Regions from separate parts of the Bacillus sp. GW821-FHT01G09 genome, predicted to be linked through region 2. Evidence: predicted binding sites of a transcription regulator. Region 2 holds the regulator's gene; each other region holds the start of a gene.
The links. Region 2 encodes LexA, which represses DNA repair genes until DNA is damaged. Its sites were predicted from a motif close to CGAACATATGTTCG; they were not measured.

Region 1 (2,274 bases), 170 kb from region 2:
GCTTGTCATTCATTTTTTCCTCCCAAAATAAATTCCATTTTGCACACGTTTTGTTAGACGAATAAAGCCCTAAAAAAGTTGTCAAAAAAAGCAATATTTTTATCATTTTTTTGCAAAATACAAAAAAGCTGAGTTTTTCACTCAGCCTTTTGTATCATTTGAAACTTATTTTATTTTTATTCTTCAAATTCGAGTTCTTCTTGTGTCTCTTCAGCTTGCTGCTGCACTACTCCGTTATTATCCAAGCCGTAATGTTCGCGAATTTGCTCCTGGATCATCAGCATGATATCTTTATTTTCTTTCAGGAATTGTTTTGCATTTTCACGGCCCTGGCCAAGACGCTCTTCTTCATAAGAGTACCATGAACCGCTTTTTTGCACGATATCAAGTTCAGTTCCTAAATCAATGATTTCGCCTTCTTTTGAAATGCCTTCTCCGTACATAATATCAACCTCGGCTGTACGGAACGGCGGAGCCACCTTGTTTTTCACGACTTTGATTTTCGTTTTGTTCCCCATTACGTCGTTGCCTTGTTTCAGCTGTTCAGCACGGCGCACTTCAAGACGCACGGAAGAATAGAATTTCAACGCACGGCCGCCAGGAGTTGTTTCCGGGTTCCCGAACATAACACCGACTTTTTCACGAATTTGGTTAATGAAAATCGCGATTGTCTTCGATTTGTTAATGGCCCCTGAAAGCTTACGAAGCGCTTGAGACATTAAGCGTGCTTGTAAACCGACATGCGAATCTCCCATGTCGCCTTCAATTTCCGCTTTCGGAACGAGAGCGGCTACAGAGTCGACAACGACAATGTCAACTGCCCCGCTTCGAACCAATGCTTCCGCAATTTCAAGCGCCTGCTCGCCTGTGTCAGGCTGAGACAGTAAAAGCTCTTCGATGTTAACACCGAGCTTTTGCGCGTATACCGGATCTAACGCATGCTCCGCATCGATAAACGCGGCTTGTCCGCCCTGCTGCTGAACTTCAGCAATCGCATGAAGCGCCACAGTTGTTTTACCTGAGCTTTCAGGACCGTATACTTCAATAATCCGTCCGCGAGGATATCCGCCAATTCCCAGTGCTGTATCAAGAGCGAGGGAGCCGCTTGGTACAGTAGAAATTCTTGTATCTGTCTTTTCTCCCAGTTTCATAATGGAACCTTTGCCGAACTGTTTTTCTATTTGTTTAAGAGCCATATCTAAGGCTGCCTGACGATCACTCATTCTATTTTTTCCTCCTTTATGTTACCACTACATATACTATACCCTGTTTGAAGGGATTTGCCAAGAAAAAAGCGAACGCATATTCGGATTTTTTCTTGGCGTGATTCCTATCAAAATATCATAATGTATCAGAGAAATCATGTTTTCTTAGGAGGATAATGTGCTGAAAATATTATTTTTGCTCTAAAAGCTTTAAGATTAAATGGCAGCCGTATTTAGCGCCGCGTTTTCTGATCCCCGTTCTGGAGCCCGCAAAGTGAAACTCGTGAACCTCTTCTTTACCATTTGCGGAAATGCCGATAAACACATGCCCAGGCTCATGCCCTTCTTGAGCATCAGGTCCTGCTACACCAGTAAAGCTAATGCCGATATCGCTGCCAGTGAGTTTTTGAACACCCTTAGCCAGTTCGGATGCGCACTCCTTGCTGACCGCCCCAAAACGATCTAATGTTTCCTTCTTGACACCAAGCACATTCTGCTTCACGTCGTTTGTATAGCAAACAACGCCCCCGGCAAATAATTTTGAGGCACCGCTATGATCCGTCAGCCATTCAGAAAACAGCCCTCCGGTAAAGCTTTCTGCCGCAGAAATTGTTATGCCTTTTTCCTTACACGCTATAGATAGCTCTTTTACAAGAGAAGTATCATCGTAACCATAGAAAAATTCACCGACACGCTCTAAGATAACGGCCTCTGTTTCTTTTAACAGACGCTCTGTTTCCTTTTCATCGGCGTGTTTGGCTGTCAGACGCAGCGTCACCTCTCCATCAGCCGCCAAAGGCGCAATTGTCGGATTGGTTTGTGCATCAATAATATCTTCCAAATCGGCTTCAAGCTGAGATTCACCGATACCGAAAAAGCGAAGAACAGTTGACACAATTTTTTCATTTGAACCCATCTTTTTCAGCAGAAGAGGCTTTGCCTCGTTTTCAAACATTGGACGCAATTCGCTCGGCGGTCCAGGAAGAAGCATATAATAGCGCGATTCATGCTCTGTGAGCATTCCCGGGGCCATTCCAAAGTGATTCGCCAGCACGTCAGAGCCTTCGAT
Region 2 (2,274 bases):
TTTAAGTTTTTTTGCGGTTTAAAACCGTTTTTTACTGCACGCTTCATTCCCCGTCTGATTTTCATGTTGTGAATCTTTCGCTGATACTCTTCCACAATGCTGACGATTTCCAAGACCATTGAGTCAGCCTCCGATAACTCCAGTTCACCTCTGTGAGCCGTTGTATAGACTTTCACACCTTCTCTGTAAATACAATGAAGCAGTGCGATTTTTGCGTTTCCCCGCCCGAGCCTTGTCTCGTCCTGAACCAAAATGACATCAATTCCAGCGATCTTAATCTCATCAAGCAGCTCAAATACACCATCCCGATCCATTTCATATCCGCTGGCTTTTTCTGAAATCACTTTGACGACTTCCATGCCGTTCTCCGCAGCAATGGCCGTAAGCTCCTCTTCCTGCCGCTTTAATGACGTTTCCTGCTGTTCTTTATTTGTGCTTACACGGGCATAAATGAGTGCTTTCATTTTATCTCTCTTTCCTCTCTATCTTACAGTTGCCAATTCATATGCATCCTGATGCTTCTTTTTCAATGGGATCACTAACTCATCACCCGGCTGGATATCAGATGTTTGTAGTTGATTTTTATCAGCTACCCATTCAATAAAATCATTTTTGTTTATCTTTTTTGTATCTGCTACCTGATCAGCAATTGACCAAAGTGTGTCGCCTTGCTGGACTTCTATTTTAACATACTGATTAAGCTCCTGGCCGCTGCTTGTATATGACAGCATAAGGATAACCGCGCTCAAAATCACTGTGAACAGACCGACAAAAATAATAGATTCTTTACTCATGATCATAACCTCCAACAGGAATGTTTGTTCGCATTTTTATAATTTCAGTATATACGAACAAACGTTTCTGTCAATTGTTTTTTCGAACCTATGTTTGTACTGTAAGGAAAATCATGCTATAATCTTCTTAAAATCGACGTTTTGAGGTGCGAAAAATGACGAAGCTATCAAAAAGGCAACTTGATATCCTCCGTTTTATTAAAGCAGAGGTTAAATCAAAAGGATATCCGCCTTCCGTGAGAGAGATCGGAGAGGCTGTCGGGCTTGCGTCCAGCTCTACTGTCCACGGCCATTTGGCCCGTTTGGAAACAAAAGGGCTGATCAGACGAGATCCGACAAAACCAAGAGCAATAGAAATTCTTGATGAAGAAGTAGACATTCCGCAAAGCCAGGTCGTTAATGTACCGGTCATCGGGAAAGTCACGGCGGGATCTCCTATTACAGCAGTAGAAAATATTGAAGAATATTTTCCGCTCCCTGACCGCATGGTTCCTCCAGACGAGCATGTATTTATGCTGGAGATTATGGGAGACAGTATGATAGATGCTGGTATTCTCGATAAGGACTATGTCATCGTTAAACAGCAAAACACAGCGAACAATGGGGAAATTGTAGTTGCGATGACAGAAGAGGATGAAGCAACTGTAAAACGATTCTATAAAGAGGATACCCACATTCGCTTGCAGCCTGAGAACCCAACGATGGAACCTATCATTTTGCAGAATGTCAGCATTCTAGGGAAAGTGATTGGCGTGTTCAGAACCGTCCATTAATCTATTGATCTATCAGATGCATAAAATAACCCCCTCTTCCTTTACGGAGAGGGGGTTTGTTGTTCAAAAAAAGCAGGCTCGCCCTGACTTTTGGGTGCGAGCCTGAATAGGAGGAAAAAGAACATCATGTTTACACCATAATTATCCACCAAAAGATTGTTGAAGTCAAGAAATTTTCTTTCCTTCAGGAAACTTTTATCAAAATATGAACGTTTAGAATATTAGACGCTATCTTCTTAAAAACGTTTCATTTTTTAGGTCGTGGAAGGATGCGGTTTTATATTTATTAAGGGGCGAAGCAATTGAAATATACTGAAAATTTAGTACATAGTTTAATTAGTTCAACATTCTGATAAAACAGCTCGCTTTCTTCATATAAAATGTAATGTGTATTTCAATTTCACCTTCACCCAATCACTTGTGCAGTTCAAAATATATGGCATCGTTGAACAAGTCGGGTAGAAACCTTCCCCAAACATAAAGTCTCCACCAACACCCTTCTTTAAATTTAACCTTATATGAAATATGGTTGTGCTATCAAAAGGCCGTTTCATCATAAAAGTGCATATGCGTTTTTTCTTGTTTGTAATATCGAAGCCTGTCTTGAAGGGTTCCGGTATGAAATTCAAATTTGTGGCCGTCAGGGTCGGTAAAATAAATTGATTTTCGATCGCGTTCATCTCGTTCTCTGCCAGGCAGAATATTGA
Region 3 (2,274 bases), 810 kb from region 2:
CGAAGCCGCGCCCTCCGACCGTCCACTGCTCCAGGTTCATGTCTTTTCCTTTTTGGGCGCGTATACCGAGAAAAATACTCAAGAGCAGGACACCGAAAATGATGATGAGAGCTGTGTTCATTCTGCTTCCTCCTTTTTATTTTCCTTGTCGAGGACATACACAATCGCCATCAGCGCAGAGGTCAAAAGAGCCCACATCACAATATAGGCAAGAATAAACGGCATGCCGAGCACATAGGGGGTCACCTTATTTGCAAAAGGGATGCCGAGTAAGATTCCGATAAAGGGCAAAGCGGCAAGAACGTGAATCAGTTTCATAGAATCCTCCTTCTATTTAGGATTGGGGTGTACAAGCCCAAGCGTAATGAAAATGATGTCGCAGATATGGCAGAACATGTCATTTTTTGGCGTGAAAGGCTGTGGTTCGAATTATAAATAAATTTATTTTGTTTGTATAGTGTGAATTGTCTGAAATTAATGCTCTGAATCGCCCGAAGAGGGAACGGGCAGTATGATTCAAAAGGCTCAGAGTCTGTTTGGGGCAAATAGATAGTATGTTAATAATTCGCTGACCTGCTCACGGATTCGCGGATTAAAATAGCGGTGGTTTTCTTCATAACCGTCGATGACAAATGTATAGAGCGTAAAGGCTTCATCGCGTTCCGTCTCGCGGATTGCAATTTTTCTTTTCCTCAATTCTTTTCTGACCTCCATCAAATCCTTTTGTGCTATTTTTAATGATTCGCTGATAAGCTGTTTATAAGGATGCTTCAATTTTAATGTGCTTTCTTCAATTCCGGCGAGATCACGGTTAAAAATCGTAATGGCCATGGGCAAAAAGAGAGCCCGTTCAATTAAATCGTATATTTCCTCCTGCAGATTTGGCATGTTGACTCCTTCTTTCTAAGGGAACGTTTGTTCTATTTGTATTCTATATCGGCTGGTGAAATGTTTCAAGACAGAAAAAATCACCAAAACTTTTTAGTTTTCTGCTGATAATGTGTAGAATAAGGATAGACAAACCCGGTAAGGAGTATAAATGTTGGAGCATTTTTTATCCTATTTGACACAAGAACATTTAACTGAATTATTTCAAAGCTATAGGGCTTTCGGTCCTCTCATTGCTGTGCTGCTGCCTTTAATTGAAGCATTTCTCCCGTTTTTGCCGCTGATCGTGTTTGTGGTGGCGAATACGAACTCGTTTGGCTTGTGGGAAGGATTCATCCTGTCCTGGGCGGGATCAACTGCTGGTTCCATTCTCGTCTTTTTGATTGTCCGTCAATACGGACAGAGAAAATTGCTTGGATTTATCCGCAGTCATCCGTCTGTCAGAAAGCTGATGTTATGGGTGGAAAGACACGGCTTCGGTCCCATGTTTCTTCTGCTTTGTTTTCCATTTACACCGTCAGCCGCGGTGAATGTTGTTGCTGGTTTGTCAAGGATCGGAACGCGGCCGTTTATTTTGGCGGCAGCCTCGGGGAAGCTTGTCATGATTTTTATGATCAGCTTCATCGGATATGATCTGCACGCGCTGATTACACAGCCGATTCGAACGGTCATCGCCGTATTGGTGATCACTGTCTTATGGTATGTCGGCAAAAAGGTGGAGCGGTATCTGCATGTAAGAGCCAGTCAGCGTGAGCATGATGGAGGGAGACAGTAACATGAAAAAACGGTTTTGGTTTCTTGCCGGTGTAGTGTCCGTTGTTCTCGCCATTCAGGTTAAAAATGCTGTCTTTATTGATTACAAGGTAGAAGGCGTCAGTATGAACCCGACCTTCCAGGAAGGAAACGAATTGTTGGTCAATAAATTTTCGCATCGATTTAAAACCATCCATCGTTTTGACATCGTCCTTTTTAAAGGCCCTGATCATAAAGTGCTGATTAAACGGGTAATCGGCTTGCCCGGTGAAACGATCAAATATAAAGATGATCAGCTGTATGTGAACGGAAAGCAGGTTGCTGAGCCATTTTTGAAGCATTTGAAATCTGTTTCTGCCGGCAGCCATGTAACGGGTGATTTTTCTTTGAAAGATGTGACGGGAACAAGCAAGGTGCCGAAAGGAAAATATTTTGTCGTTGGAGATAATCGCATATACAGCTTCGACAGCCGGCACTTTGGTCCAATAAGAGAAAAAAATATTGTCGGTGTGATTTCTGATGCCGAATAAAAAGACGCTAACTGAAGAGGCGTCTTTTTGTATGCCGTTTGGAAAAATGTGTTGAAAAAAAATTTGTAAGGAGCTATAATCAAAATTGTTACGCACGTAACAA

Region 1: recA (recombinase RecA) is a predicted target of LexA. The motif match lies at 1,296-1,309, and genes of this name have one in related genera.
Region 3: AC07VD_RS06265 (YhjD family protein) is a predicted target of LexA. The motif match lies at 909-922, and genes of this name have one in related genera.

The regions. Positions count from the first base shown of each region.
Region 1 is NZ_JBWKWL010000002.1:814,640-816,913, reverse strand. Features, by position in the region: gene AC07VD_RS09655 (serine hydrolase domain-containing protein) at 1-9, opposite strand, end outside; gene recA (recombinase RecA) at 177-1,223, opposite strand; gene AC07VD_RS09645 (competence/damage-inducible protein A) at 1,396-2,274, opposite strand, start outside.
Region 2 is NZ_JBWKWL010000002.1:980,107-982,380, reverse strand. Features, by position in the region: gene AC07VD_RS10250 (YneB family resolvase-like protein) at 1-464, opposite strand, end outside; gene yneA (cell division suppressor protein YneA) at 483-800, opposite strand; gene lexA (transcriptional repressor LexA) at 950-1,567, shown strand; partial or broken gene AC07VD_RS10235 (hypothetical protein) at 1,854-2,196, opposite strand; gene fosM (FosM family fosfomycin resistance protein) at 2,105-2,274, opposite strand, start outside.
Region 3 is NZ_JBWKWL010000002.1:169,223-171,496, forward strand. Features, by position in the region: gene AC07VD_RS06255 (sodium:solute symporter family protein) at 1-121, opposite strand, end outside; gene AC07VD_RS06260 (DUF3311 domain-containing protein) at 118-318, opposite strand; gene AC07VD_RS06265 (YhjD family protein) at 526-888, opposite strand; gene AC07VD_RS06270 (TVP38/TMEM64 family protein) at 1,040-1,663, shown strand; gene lepB (signal peptidase I) at 1,665-2,171, shown strand.